4 regions of the Bacillus sp. FSL R5-0422 genome follow, and region 1 is predicted to be linked to each of the others. Evidence: riboswitches for the same ligand, from Rfam matches in the RefSeq annotation. Region 1 holds a riboswitch; each other region holds the start of a gene.

What was found. A riboswitch is a leader RNA that binds a small molecule or an ion and turns the genes downstream of it on or off. The one in region 1 is predicted to bind S-adenosylmethionine.
Region 2: it holds a riboswitch for S-adenosylmethionine, as region 1 does, so the genes downstream of both, MKX52_RS05710 (methionine biosynthesis PLP-dependent protein) here and MKX52_RS14805 (methionine ABC transporter ATP-binding protein) in region 1, are expected to answer to the same signal.
Region 3: it holds a riboswitch for S-adenosylmethionine, as region 1 does, so the genes downstream of both, MKX52_RS07350 (DUF2292 domain-containing protein) here and MKX52_RS14805 (methionine ABC transporter ATP-binding protein) in region 1, are expected to answer to the same signal.
Region 4: it holds a riboswitch for S-adenosylmethionine, as region 1 does, so the genes downstream of both, mtnK (S-methyl-5-thioribose kinase) here and MKX52_RS14805 (methionine ABC transporter ATP-binding protein) in region 1, are expected to answer to the same signal.

The regions. Positions count from the first base shown of each region.
Region 1 is NZ_CP152014.1:2,872,080-2,875,288, forward strand. Features, by position in the region: gene metQ (methionine ABC transporter substrate-binding lipoprotein MetQ) at 1-24, opposite strand, end outside; gene MKX52_RS14800 (methionine ABC transporter permease) at 39-707, opposite strand; gene MKX52_RS14805 (methionine ABC transporter ATP-binding protein) at 700-1,725, opposite strand; SAM riboswitch class I at 1,880-1,988, opposite strand; gene MKX52_RS14810 (SCP2 sterol-binding domain-containing protein) at 2,091-2,432, opposite strand; gene MKX52_RS14815 (thioredoxin family protein) at 2,553-2,855, opposite strand; gene MKX52_RS14820 (toprim domain-containing protein) at 2,868-3,209, opposite strand, start outside.
Region 2 is NZ_CP152014.1:1,147,994-1,151,202, forward strand. Features, by position in the region: gene MKX52_RS05700 (YjcG family protein) at 1-328, opposite strand, end outside; gene MKX52_RS05705 (esterase family protein) at 381-1,121, opposite strand; SAM riboswitch class I at 1,343-1,464, shown strand; gene MKX52_RS05710 (methionine biosynthesis PLP-dependent protein) at 1,544-2,662, shown strand; gene metC (cystathionine beta-lyase) at 2,659-3,209, shown strand, end outside.
Region 3 is NZ_CP152014.1:1,460,738-1,463,946, forward strand. Features, by position in the region: gene pyrF (orotidine-5'-phosphate decarboxylase) at 1-244, shown strand, start outside; gene pyrE (orotate phosphoribosyltransferase) at 252-890, shown strand; SAM riboswitch class I at 1,030-1,132, shown strand; gene MKX52_RS07350 (DUF2292 domain-containing protein) at 1,229-1,342, shown strand; gene MKX52_RS07355 (phosphoadenylyl-sulfate reductase) at 1,379-2,080, shown strand; gene MKX52_RS07360 (inorganic phosphate transporter) at 2,094-3,158, shown strand.
Region 4 is NZ_CP152014.1:1,261,677-1,264,885, reverse strand. Features, by position in the region: gene MKX52_RS06335 (pyridoxal phosphate-dependent aminotransferase) at 1-784, opposite strand, end outside; SAM riboswitch class I at 950-1,108, shown strand; gene mtnK (S-methyl-5-thioribose kinase) at 1,188-2,381, shown strand; gene mtnA (S-methyl-5-thioribose-1-phosphate isomerase) at 2,388-3,209, shown strand, end outside.

The DNA.
Region 1 (3,209 bases):
TGCACTTAAAATCAATTTCTTCATGAATAAATCCTCCCTTATCGTTTATCAATTTTATTTGTAATCAAATCACCGATTATTTGAATAATAAAGACGATGATGAGAATAAACACAGTGGCAAAAAGTGTGACATCTGTATTACCAGATTGGTATCCTTCCACATAAGCAAGGTCACCAAGTCCGCCTGCTCCAATTGCACCTGCAATCGCAGTTGAGCCAATTAAAGCAATCGCTGTTACGGTAATACCTGAAATGAGGGCTGGCAATGATTCTGGCAGCAATACTTTGAATATGATGGTCGATGTTTTCGCTCCCATTGAGCGTGCTGCTTCAATGACTCCTTTGTCTACCTCACGCAGTGCAATTTCGACAAGACGTGCATAGAATGGAGCTGACCCAATGACAAGGGCAGGCAGTGCTGCATTTGGACCTAGAATTGTATGCATTAAGAATTTCGTGAACCCTAATAAAAGAATAATTAAAATGATAAAAGGAATCGATCTGAAAATGTTGACGACTCCACCGATGACAGCATTGATCGGTTTATTTTCCCAAAGACCACCTTTTCCTGTAAGGAAAAGCAGGAGTCCAAGAATAATTCCGATCACAAAGGCAAACGCCAATGAAATGAGTGTCATATAGACCGTTTCGCCCGTTGCATTCCAAATGACTTCTAAATCAACGTTCGGAAACCATTTCTCAAACATGTGTCATCACCTCAATTTCAACCTGTTTGCTTTGGATATAGGCGATGGCTTTTTCTACCTCAGTCTCTTCTCCATTAATATGGATAAAGAGTGTTCCAAACGCGCCTTCCTGCGTTTGAGAAATCTTTCCTTGAAGGATATTTACATCGACCTTGAAGGATCGAATGATTTCAGTGATGAGCGGTTGCTCGGCAGAATCGCCAATAAAGGACAACCGTACGACCTGACCTTCTTTTACGCGCTCTAAGACGTGTTCGATTGTTTCTTTCGCTTCCTCTGGTTCAGCAAGCTGCTGGACGAATCGCTTCGTCATTTCTTCCTTCGGCTGTCTGAAAACGCGTAATACCTCGCCTTCTTCGACAATGCGTCCATTCTCCATCACCGCCACGCGATGACAAATTTTGCGAATGACATGCATTTCGTGTGTAATCAGCACAATCGTCAGTCCAAGTCGTTTATTGATATTTGCCAAAAGATCAAGGATAGAATCCGTTGTTTGCGGATCAAGTGCTGACGTTGCTTCGTCACAAAGAAGAACCTTTGGATCATTTGCTAATGCTCTCGCAATCCCCACACGCTGTTTTTGTCCGCCGCTAAGCTGAGACGGATACGCATTTTCTTTTCCTTCTAAACCGACTAATTTAATCAGTTCATTCGCACGCTCTCTCCGTTTCGATGTCGGTACACCTGCGATCTCAAGTGGGAACATAATATTTTGTCTCACTGTTCTTGACCAAAGTAGGTTAAAGTGCTGGAAAATCATGCTGATTTCTTGTCTTGCTTTCCGAAGTTTCGCATTCGATACTTCATTGATCCGGTTGCCTGCCACTTCGACAATTCCTTCTGTTGGCAGCTCCAGACCGTTTAATAGGCGAATCAGCGAGCTTTTTCCGGCACCGCTATACCCAATAATTCCGAATATTTCACCTTTACCAATATCCAAGTTGACGTCTTTCACAGCATCAACATTTCCGCTTTTTGAATGATACGTTTTTGATACATTCTGTAAATGGATCACAGTCTGTTCACCTGCTTTCTTGCTGAATCTATAGGTTGCCATCACATACATTATTTATTCTTCCTGATGCCATGCTCCGCGCCTGGCTTGAGGTCAGTAAAAAAGACCCAACTGCAATGCAAGCAGAAAGGCCTTTTATGTTCAATACGCCTTTCTCTCATCTTTCAAAGCATTGCGGCTTTGAGTGAATTGGCACCAATTTCAGCTATGCTGACGGTTGCCGGGTTTCATAGGGCACGTCCCTCCACCTCTCTTAATAAGAGAAAATATGTTGTTTTATGTGATGTTCATGTTTTTACTAACGTAGAATATCATGCTACCCGAGATATGTCAACGCTGTAAATCGCTAATTTCCTAGTAAACGACTACGTTATCATTTTTCGAAAAAAACCGTTCGTCAGCCAGAGCACCGCCTCTAGTCTTAGGAGCGCGCGGAATGACCCTTTTACTTTCACTTGTCCCCTGCTAATTAACTGCTGTAAGGACATATCTCCATCTAATAATTGTAGTATTTCTTTTCTCTCACCATAAAAGATGAGATCCGATAACTCAATTGCAGGTAGTTTCTTCACTTCACCACGCTCATCCACAATCAATGTACAAGAGTCAGTTTCCGCCTCAAATGTAATCTTCAAGGATGATGATGAGAGCAGCGGTTTTAGCAATAAGCGCTGCCCTTTGTTACCATGGGTTTTCACTTTTTCCACATGTATAACCTCCCTGTCATTTGGTTATACATAACATTTCTCTACAAACATTCCCTTGTCCTTTATAAATAACTCGACAAATTTTCAGATGAATTGCTTGAAATATGACAAAAAACCGCTTTATTTAGCGGTTTCAATCATTTCATGAAGATATGGAACAGAGTGAAAGGCATAGCCTTTTTGCACCAGTTCGCCTTTTTTAAACAGTAGAAAGCAAGGAACGCTTTCGATCTCAAAAGCCTTCGCAAAGCCTGGTGAGTAGTTTAAGTTATTTTCGTAAAAAGGTACATCCGGCTGCATGGTGTCTACGACCGCAAGCATTTTCTTTGCCAGCTGGCATGTTCCGCAAAACGGTGTATATAAGTATAAAAGAAATAAATCGTCCTTTATTTCCTTGAAATCATGTTCTTCAATCTCTTTCATATACGTCCACCCTCATAAATATTTCGAATGAACATCAATGTTTGCAGCTAATAGGATAGATGCAATGTGGGCTGACGGTGAAGCGGCCACTTCGCGGTACGTTCTGTCGACAAAAAGATGAAGCGCTTCAGGGAATTCTTTTCGAAATTGCTTCCGCAGTTTGTCGCCTGCATCGTCACTGTCTGCTAATATGTAAACGTCTTTCCCCAATAATTCGTCTACGAGCTGATCCAGCTTCGATGTACTGATCGTGCCATTGGTGCAAATGATGGTAACAGGTTCACTTATGACTTCTTTTAGCTTTTGTTTGTCTGTTTTACCTTCTACTATGATGACCTTTTCTACCTCTACATT
Region 2 (3,209 bases), 1.7 Mb from region 1:
ATTCAGGTGTACCTTCAAGTGGATCTGCATACAACCTTTCATTGAGCGCCATGATTTCTTCGTTCGGTTCTACTTTCATATAAATAACGTTGTTTACAGGAGCGAATGAACTGAATTTTTTAATACGTAATGTAATAGGAGAAGCATTTTTTGCATACTCTCTTAGCGTTGAGACGACATCAGCCGCTTCTAGATCCGTTAATTCAAAAGGTGTTCTAAGTGTTAAATGAGGCGGTATGAGTGCATAGTTCGGATCATAACGCTTCCGGTAAGAGTTCGCAATATCTTGCAATTTTTTTGATGGAAATAAAACAACTCCGTATTTCATCTTGTTCCCTCCTGATTAAGAAAGTATTTATTATTGTTTATTATAACAAAATTCAGTTGATTAACGAATATGGGAGCATTCTTTTTAACGAAGACGCAATGAGCGGTTGCCAAAACGTCCATTTATGATCCCCTTCGAATGTCTCAAATAAATAATCTGCACCTGACTGTTCAAGAAGTGCCTTTAAATCGTCGTTCGGCTGAATAAAATCGAGCACTTGACCATCTGTCGTTTTCACAGCCGTTTCTTCCAGTCCAATTTGATGGATAATCGCATAATGAGAAAGGGCTGTCGACTGTTTAACAGCTTCTAAGACTGAATCATCAACGTAAGGTGACTGCAAAATGAGCCCGCCAAATAAAGAAGGATAATCAATCGCTGTCATAAGAGAAATCGTAGCACCCAGAGAATCACCAATAAACGTGCGTCCTGAGCCAATTTGATAGGTTGGATAGTGCATATCAATATAAGGGACAAGTTCATTTGCTAAAAAGCGTTTATACGCCTCAAATTTTGTGCCATCTGGATGATACGTATTCCTTCTTTCGGTGACATTTTCATAAGGGACACCAATGATAATAGAGCGTTCCATTTCTTTGTTTTGCATCAATTCTTCTGCCTGTCTGCCTATTTTGCCTAAACGGAAATAATCATGACCATCTTGGGCAATGATGACATGATATGTATAAAGGGGGGAGTAATTGACTGGCAAATAGATCAAAAGGGTCATATCCGCCCCAAGTTCTTTTGAATGTAAGGTTTCTTCTTGAATAATGCCTGTTTTCTTCACCATAATCCATTCCTCCAGCTAACCGATTTCATCACAAAGTGAAACGTTTCCATTCATTGTAACATGAAAAATAGCGTTGTTCCTATATGCTAACATGCATTCAATTCAGTTAACACCGAATCTGTTATAAAATACAGAAAATTTCAATTAATTGTTCAGATTCCTCTTGAAAAATGAGATTTAATGCGTTACAGTATTAAGAATTAGAACAGACAGACAACACATTCTTATCGTGAGAGGTGGAGGGACTGGCCCTTTGAAACCTCAGCAACCGGTATGCATCACTTCATGTGATGTACCAAGGTGCTAAATCCAGCAAGCAGCTTTTTTGCTTGGAAGATAAGAGGAAGCGATTAAAACCCCTTCTTCTTATGAAGAAGGGGTTTTCTGTTTTGAAATCAGATTTTTACTTAGGATGGTGTCAAATGACAGAACATGTGGAAACGACATTAGCGCAAATTGGAAACCGTAGCGAAGAGGCGACTGGTACGGTCAGTCCCCCCGTTTATCTTTCAACAGCATACAGACATAGAGGCATAGGGGAATCAACCGGATTTGATTACATTCGAACGAAAAACCCAACAAGGCAGCTTGTAGAGGATGCGATTGCTTCACTCGAAGAAGGGACGGCCGGATTTGCCTTCAGTTCGGGAATGGCTGCGATCCAAACGATCATGGCGCTATTTGAAAGTGGTGATGAACTCATCGTCTCATCAGACCTATATGGCGGTACATACCGTTTGTTTGAAAACGAATGGAAAAAGTACGGCTTACGTTTTCTTTACGATGATTTTTCAGATGAAGACTGTTTACGCTCTAAAATCACAACAAACACAAAAGCAGTCTTTATTGAGACGCCGACAAATCCACTTATGCAAGAAGCGGATATTCAAAAAATAGCGAAGATTGCAAAAGAACATGGCGCTTTGGTCATTGTCGATAACACCTTTTACACACCTGTTTTGCAAAAGCCGATTACGCTTGGAGCGGACATTGTGATTCATAGCGCAACCAAATATTTAGGCGGACATAATGACGTTCTTGCAGGGCTTGTCGTCACAAAAGGAGAGCAGTTGTCTGAAGACATGTTCCAGCATCAAAACGCGATTGGAGCGGTTCTATCACCATTTGACTCATGGCTATTAATGAGAGGGATGAAAACACTGGCTCTTAGAATGCGCCAGCACGAGGCAAATGCGCAGGAGCTAGCCGAGTTTTTAAAGAAACAGCCAGAAATTCAAGATGTCCTTTACCCAGGCAAGGGAGGAATGCTGTCATTCCGTGTAGCCGAAGAAGACTGGGTCAATCCATTTTTAAAGCAGCTGAAAACGATTTGTTTTGCTGAAAGTCTTGGCGGAATTGAAAGTTTTATCACGTATCCTGCGACGCAAACGCACATGGATATTCCTGAGGAAATTCGCATTGCAAACGGTGTGTGTAACAAACTGCTCCGTTTCTCCGTTGGTATTGAGCACGTAGATGACCTGAAGGCAGACCTAAAGCAGGCACTATCACAAGTAAAAGAGGAGGTACATGCCAAATGACCACACATGATTGGACATTCGAAACCCAACTCGTTCATAACGCATTCAAAACAGACCGTTCAACAGGTGCAGTCAGTGTGCCGATTCAGCATGCGTCCACCTTTCATCAAAGCAGCTTTGATGATTTTGGTCAATATGACTACTCAAGATCGGGGACTCCTACACGTCAAGCGTTAGAGGATACGATTGCGGCGCTAGAAGGAGGAACGAGAGGGCTTGCTTTTGCATCTGGCATGGCAGCCATCTCCACTGCTTTTCTTCTATTATCAAAAGGAGATCACGTCCTTGTCACAAGAGATGTGTATGGTGGTACATTTCGTATGATCACCCAAGTTCTTTCGAGATTCGGCATTGAGCATACCTTTGTGGACATGACGGATTTGAATGAAGTCAAAAAAGGCATTCAATCGAATACGAAGGTCATTTACATGGAAACACCGTCAAACCCGACGCTAGGAATTACGGATATAGAGGGCGTCGTCCAGCTTGCGAAAGAACATGACTGTCTGACATTTTTAGATAATACATTTTTAACACCGGCTCTTCA
Region 3 (3,209 bases), 1.4 Mb from region 1:
ACTAGACGGTGTTGTTTGCTCTGTTCATGAATCCAAAGCCCTTCATGAGCATATCTCACCTGACTTCCTCACTGTTACGCCAGGGATTCGTTTACTAAATGATCAGACCGATGATCAAAAGCGCGTGGCGACCCCTGCTTATGCAAAAAAGCAAGGAGTTTCACAAATTGTTGTCGGAAGGTCAATCACAAAAGCTGATAAACCATTGGAAGCCTATCATCAAATTTTGAAAGAGTGGGAGTGACTGCCAGATGAAAACGAAAATCGCTAAACACCTATTACAAATCAAAGCGGTCTCATTGAAGCCAGACGAACCGTTTACATGGGCAAGCGGTATCAAATCACCGATCTATTGTGACAATCGTCTTACCTTGTCCTATCCAGAAGTCAGACACGACATTGCCGAAGGTCTGAAAGAGTTGATTCTCACTCATTTTGAGGGAGCAGAGGTGATTGCTGGTACTGCAACAGCAGGCATCCCGCATGCGGCATTAGCGGCAGACCGTCTGAATGCTCCGATGTGTTATGTCAGAAGTAAGCCAAAAGCACATGGAAAAGGGAATCAAATTGAAGGTGCCGTATCAAAAGGCCAAAAGGTAGTCGTCGTAGAAGATCTAATTTCAACAGGAGGCAGTGTACTTGAAGTGGTCGCTGCTCTTCAAGAAGCGGGCTGTGACGTACTAGGCGTTGCCGCGATCTTCACATACGGTTTGCCAAAAGCTACGGCAGCATTCCAAGAGAAAAACATTCCATATGTTACTCTAACAGACTATGACACACTGACAGACGTGGCTCTTGAACTGAAAGCAATCGAGCCTTCTGCTATGAATAAATTGAAATGCTGGAGACAAGATCCTTCCTCTGAATCTTGGATGGAAGAAACCGTCTAAAAAGCTGTGCACAATCGCACAGCTTTTTTATTTGGTTAAAAATAGTAAAATAGACTCAAATTTAAATAAAAACTAATCCTATCAATAAAGTCGGGTTGACTTTTGTTTGAATTGTGTTAATATTTAAGACAAATTAAAACACTTATCCAGAGAGGTGGAGGGACTGGCCCGATGAAGCCCGGCAACCTGCGATATGCAAGGTGCTACTTCCTGCAAAATGATTCTATTTTGAAAGATAAGGAAATCGTGAGCTTCCTCATCTTTCTTTCGGACTGAAAGGAAGTTTTTTTATTTTAATGGTGAGGGGGAAGTGAGAGCAAAAGCAGGATGAATACTTAATTGAAGCCTATGCAGAAACTGATTGGGGATATGAATTCAGTTTAGTTGCACTGATTGTTCAGGACGGTCAAGTGATTCAAGTGGAAGAAAACAGAAAAATTCAGTTGACGTAGTGCGAAGAGTAGTGATACTCCGGAAGGGGAGAAACAATGTTAACTTATGAAAATTGGCAAGAGCCGTCCATTACATTTCAAGAAGATGATTTGTATAAAGGGGCCTTATCTGTGCTGAAATGGGCATACGGTCATTATGGTGATCAGCTCGTTTATGCATGTAGCTTTGGTATTGAAGGCATCGTCCTTATTGATTTGATTGCGAAAGTAAAAAAGGATGCAAGAATTGTCTTTTTAGATACAGGTCTGCATTTTAAGGAAACGTACGACACAATTGATGCGGTAAAGGAAAGATACCCGGGTTTAGATATTGTGCTGAAAACCCCTGAGCTGACGGTCGAGGAGCAAAACGATCAACATGGTGATCAACTATGGAAAACGGATCCTCAAAGCTGCTGCCATATGCGGAAGGTCATTCCTTTGCAAGAAGCGTTATCGGGCTATCCTGCATGGCTTTCTGGCTTAAGAAGAGAGCAGTCACCTAAGCGAGCAGGGACGAATTTTTTAAATAAGGATGAAAAATTCAAATCAGTGAAAGTATGTCCGCTTATCCACTGGACGTGGAAGGACATATGGAGATATGCATCTAGAGAAGAACTTACTTATAATCCGCTGCATGATCAGGGATATCCAAGTATCGGCTGTGCGCCGTGTACACAGCCAGCATTTACTGCCGAGGATCTGCGGTCTGGCAGATGGTCAGGCACAGCTAAGACTGAGTGCGGATTACATGAGTAAGGGAGCATAGTGTATGGAAATTGCCGCAATTTTATTTAGTTTATTTTTCGCGCTAAACATTGGCGCGAGTGGTGCAGCTGCTTCAATGGGCATCGCATACGGATCAGGCGCGATTCGAAAGCCGATCTATGCACTCAGTGTATGTGCGGTTGGGATTTTAGCAGGTTCAGTCATTGGCGGCGGTGAGGTCGTCAAAACCATCAGTTCTGGCATTATGCCTGAATCCGTCATTACACTTGAAATTGTTTGTATTATTATTGGTTCTGCTGCATTATCACTCTTTATAGCGAATTTGATGGCGATCCCTTTATCAACGAGTGAGGTGACAGTAGGTGCTGTCGTTGGAGTTGCGGTAGCGTATAAAGTATTGTATGTGAAATCCATTTTAGTCATCGTGTCCTTTTGGGTCATCATTCCTATTGTTGCTTTTCTTTTTACATTCATTGTAGTCAAAATCATCAGAATGTTCCCGAAACGAACCTTTTCAAAAAAAGGCACTTTGATTTTATCGATTATTTTGATCATTAGTGGATTTCTAGAAGCATTTTCTGCTGGGATGAACAATGTCGCCAATGCTGTAGGTCCCCTTGTTGCTTCAGGCATTTTATCTGTTGGGCAAGGAACGCTTTACGGTGGGCTTTTCGTTGCACTTGGTGCTCTTTTATTAGGAAGAAGGGTACTAGAAACAAATGGAAAGAAAATCACCCGCTATCAAACGGGCGAAGGGATATTGCTTTCAGGTACCGGTGCTGGACTTGTCATAATCAGCTCTATTTTTGGGCTACCTGTTCCACTTACCCAAATCACCTCCTCGTCTATCATCGGACTTGGCATGGCAAAAGGTGGACCTAATATTTTTCATAAACATGTGGTGAAAAAAATGCTGAAAGTGTGGGTAGTATCACCCTTTTTATCACTTAGTCTATCGTATTTGCTAGTGAGCCTTTTCTTAAAAGGTGACTATTACTCTATCTTTATCATGATGAGTGTACTGCTTGCCTCACTTGGTGCGCTAAGTCTGATGAAGGCAGTCAAAAATGAGAGCAGCTCGATTCATGAACAGGGCGGCGGGATTTAATGTTAAATCCGACTATTAACATCTACTAAATATGAACATTGAGAGGAAGAT
Region 4 (3,209 bases), 1.6 Mb from region 1:
TCGCGTTAATAACAGACGGATTTCCTGCTGCAAATCCGACTCTCCAGCCCGCCATATTATACGTTTTAGACAATGTATAAATTTCAATCCCCGTCTCTTTCGCTCCATCTGTTTGCAAAAAGCTGATCGGCTTTTCCCCATCAAACCCAATGCCGCCGTAGGCAAAATCATGGACAACACAGAGTTTGTGATCTTTAGCGAATGTCACGGTTTCTTCAAAAAATGATTGGCTTGCCATAGCACCTGTCGGATTGTTGGGATAATTTAAATACATCAACTTTGCTTTTTTCTTAACATCCTCAGGCAACCGGTCATAGTCAGGTAAAAAATCATTTTGCTCAAGTAGCGGCATCGTCACCATCTGAGCTCCAGCGAGCACGGCACCTGACCAATAATCAGGATAACCTGGATCTGGAACAAGGAGCGTATCACCCGGATTCAGCAAGCATTGCGGCAGCTCAACAAGTCCCGCTTTCCCGCCAAATAAAATCGCAATTTCCGTCATCGGATCAAGTGTAACCCCATATTCTCTTTCATAAAAGGCAGCGGCAGCCTTTTTTAATCTCGCTGTTCCGCGGAATGAGGAGTATTGATGATTTTCAGGTTTTGCGACCGCTTCTTGCATCGCTTTTACAATGTGCACGGGAGTTGGCTGATCAGGATTTCCCTGCCCTAAATTAATAATATCTGCGCCTTCCTCCACTTTTTTCTGCACTTTTTGCACAAGGGATGCAAAAAATTGTGTCGGTAATTGTTTCAATACATCTGACTGCTGAAATTCCATTTTTCTTCACCTTCTATTCAAGTTACGTAGCAATACAAACACTGTAATGGATTGTTTCACGAATTGTAAAGCAATTTTGAAAAAGGATTGACATGTGAACTGCAGCTCTGATAATATCTTGAATTAAGAAATGCAAGTAGACACGAAACAATTACATATTGATTTCTCTTATCGAGAGTTGGGCGAGGGATTTGGCCTTTTGACCCCAACAGCAACCGACCGTTAATACCACTGTGAAGTGGGGCGCAGCAAGTAAGCGCCAAGACAATTGTCTTATAGGGCACGGTGCTAATTCCATCAGACGTATGTGCTGAGAGATAAGAGAGGCTTTGAGCATACACGACATCAAGCCTCTTTCTCTCAGGAGAAAGAGGCTTTTTTATATGATTTGGAGGGGAAGCAATTGGTTACACTTACGGCATCATATGAAGAATTAACAGAAAGCTCGGCAGTTGCACTCGCAATTAGACTTGGCTTGATCCAAGAAAGCAGTCATTTGACATGTACGGAAATCGGTGACGGAAATTTAAATTACGTCTTTCATATTTTTGACCATAAACAAGAAAAAGGATTGATTATCAAGCAGGCACTTCCCTACGCCAAAGTGGTCGGAGAGAGCTGGCCACTTACATTAGACCGTGCGAGGATCGAAAGTGCTGCCCTAATCAAGCAGTCAGAATATACGCCGCACCTTGTACCAGCAGTCTATTATTCAGATACAGCTCTTGCTGTGACGGCTATGGAGGATCTATCACACCTAGAAATCGTCAGAAAAGGGCTAATTGCCGGAAAACAATATCCGCATTTATCTGATCATGTCGGAGAATTCTTAGGAAAAACACTTTTTTACACTTCTGACTTTGCCACAAATCCTAAAATCAAAAAACAATTTGTGAAGCAATTTACGAATCCAGATCTTTGTGACATTACCGAAAAGCTTGTCTTCACAGATCCTTTCTTTGATAGCAGCACAAATGATTTTGAAGAAGAATTAAGAGAAGTCGCCGAAGCGCTTTGGGCAGATCTTGAAGTGCAAGCAAAAGCAGCTGAATTGAAGCGTATTTTCCTGACATCTGCCGAAACACTTGTTCATGGAGATCTTCATACAGGCAGTATTTTTGCAAGTGAGACGGAAACAAAGATCATTGATCCAGAATTCGCTTTTTATGGTCCCTTCGGATTCGATATCGGTCACTTTATCGCCAACCTGTTCCTAAACGCTTTGTCTCGTGAAAATGAACACGATCAGCAGCACCTTTTTGACCATGTCGTCAATGTATGGGCGACCTTCAAGGAAGTGTTCGCAAAGGCTTGGAAAGAAGACAGCATTGAAGCGTTTAGTGTATCTGACAGCTTTTTAGAAACAACCTTTGACCGTATTTTAAAAGAAGCAACAGGCTTTGCAGGCTGTGAGCTTGTCCGCCGAACGATTGGCCTTGCTCATGCCGCTGATCTTGATGCGATTCCATCACCATCTAAACGGATTCAGCAGAAAAAAACAGCACTTACGCTCGGAAAAACATTCATCAAACAATATCATGCAGTGGAAACAGCGTCTGACCTCGTCGCATTATTCCAGCAATCTGTAAAGGAGTGACGGGTTTTGTCTAAAGAATTTGAAGTCCCCCGTTCTGTCGAATGGGAAGAAAACCATATTAACATTCTGAATCAGCAAAAATTACCGGCAGAAACCGTGTTTGAGCATCTATATACAAAAGAAGACGTGTATGATGCCATTGTCACGTTAAAAGTGCGTGGAGCACCTGCCATTGGCATTACAGCAGCTTTCGGACTGGCGCTCAGTGCCCAAGACATTGAGACAGAAGACATTGATGTGTTTCAACAAGAAGTCATTCAGATAAAAGAATATTTAAACAGTGCTCGTCCAACCGCTGTGAATCTAGCCTGGGCATTGGAGCGGTTGTTGCGGCGCATTGAGCGTGCAGCTTCAGTCAATGCAGCCAAAACAGACCTTGTCCATGAAGCCATTCAAATTCAAATCGAAGATGAAGAAACATGCAGACAAATCGGTCAAAATGCACTCCAGCTCTTTAAATCAGGTGATCGGATTATGACCATTTGCAATGCAGGTTCCATCGCCACAAGCCGTTACGGAACAGCCCTTGCTCCATTCTATTTAGCGAAAAAGAAAAATCTCGATCTTCACATTTATGCCTGCGAAACACGCCCTGTTCTCCAAGGGGCTAGACTGACAACATGGGAGCTCATGCAAGGCGGCGTAGATGTGACGCTCATCACAGATAATATGGCAGCTCACACGATGAAGGAAAAGCAAATTTCTGCTGTCATTGTTGGAGCTGATCGTATTGCCCGTAATGGAGATGCGGCGAATAAGATTGGCACGTTAAGTCTTGCTATTTTAGCCAAGCATTTTCAAATCCCATTTTTTATAGCTGCACCGCTG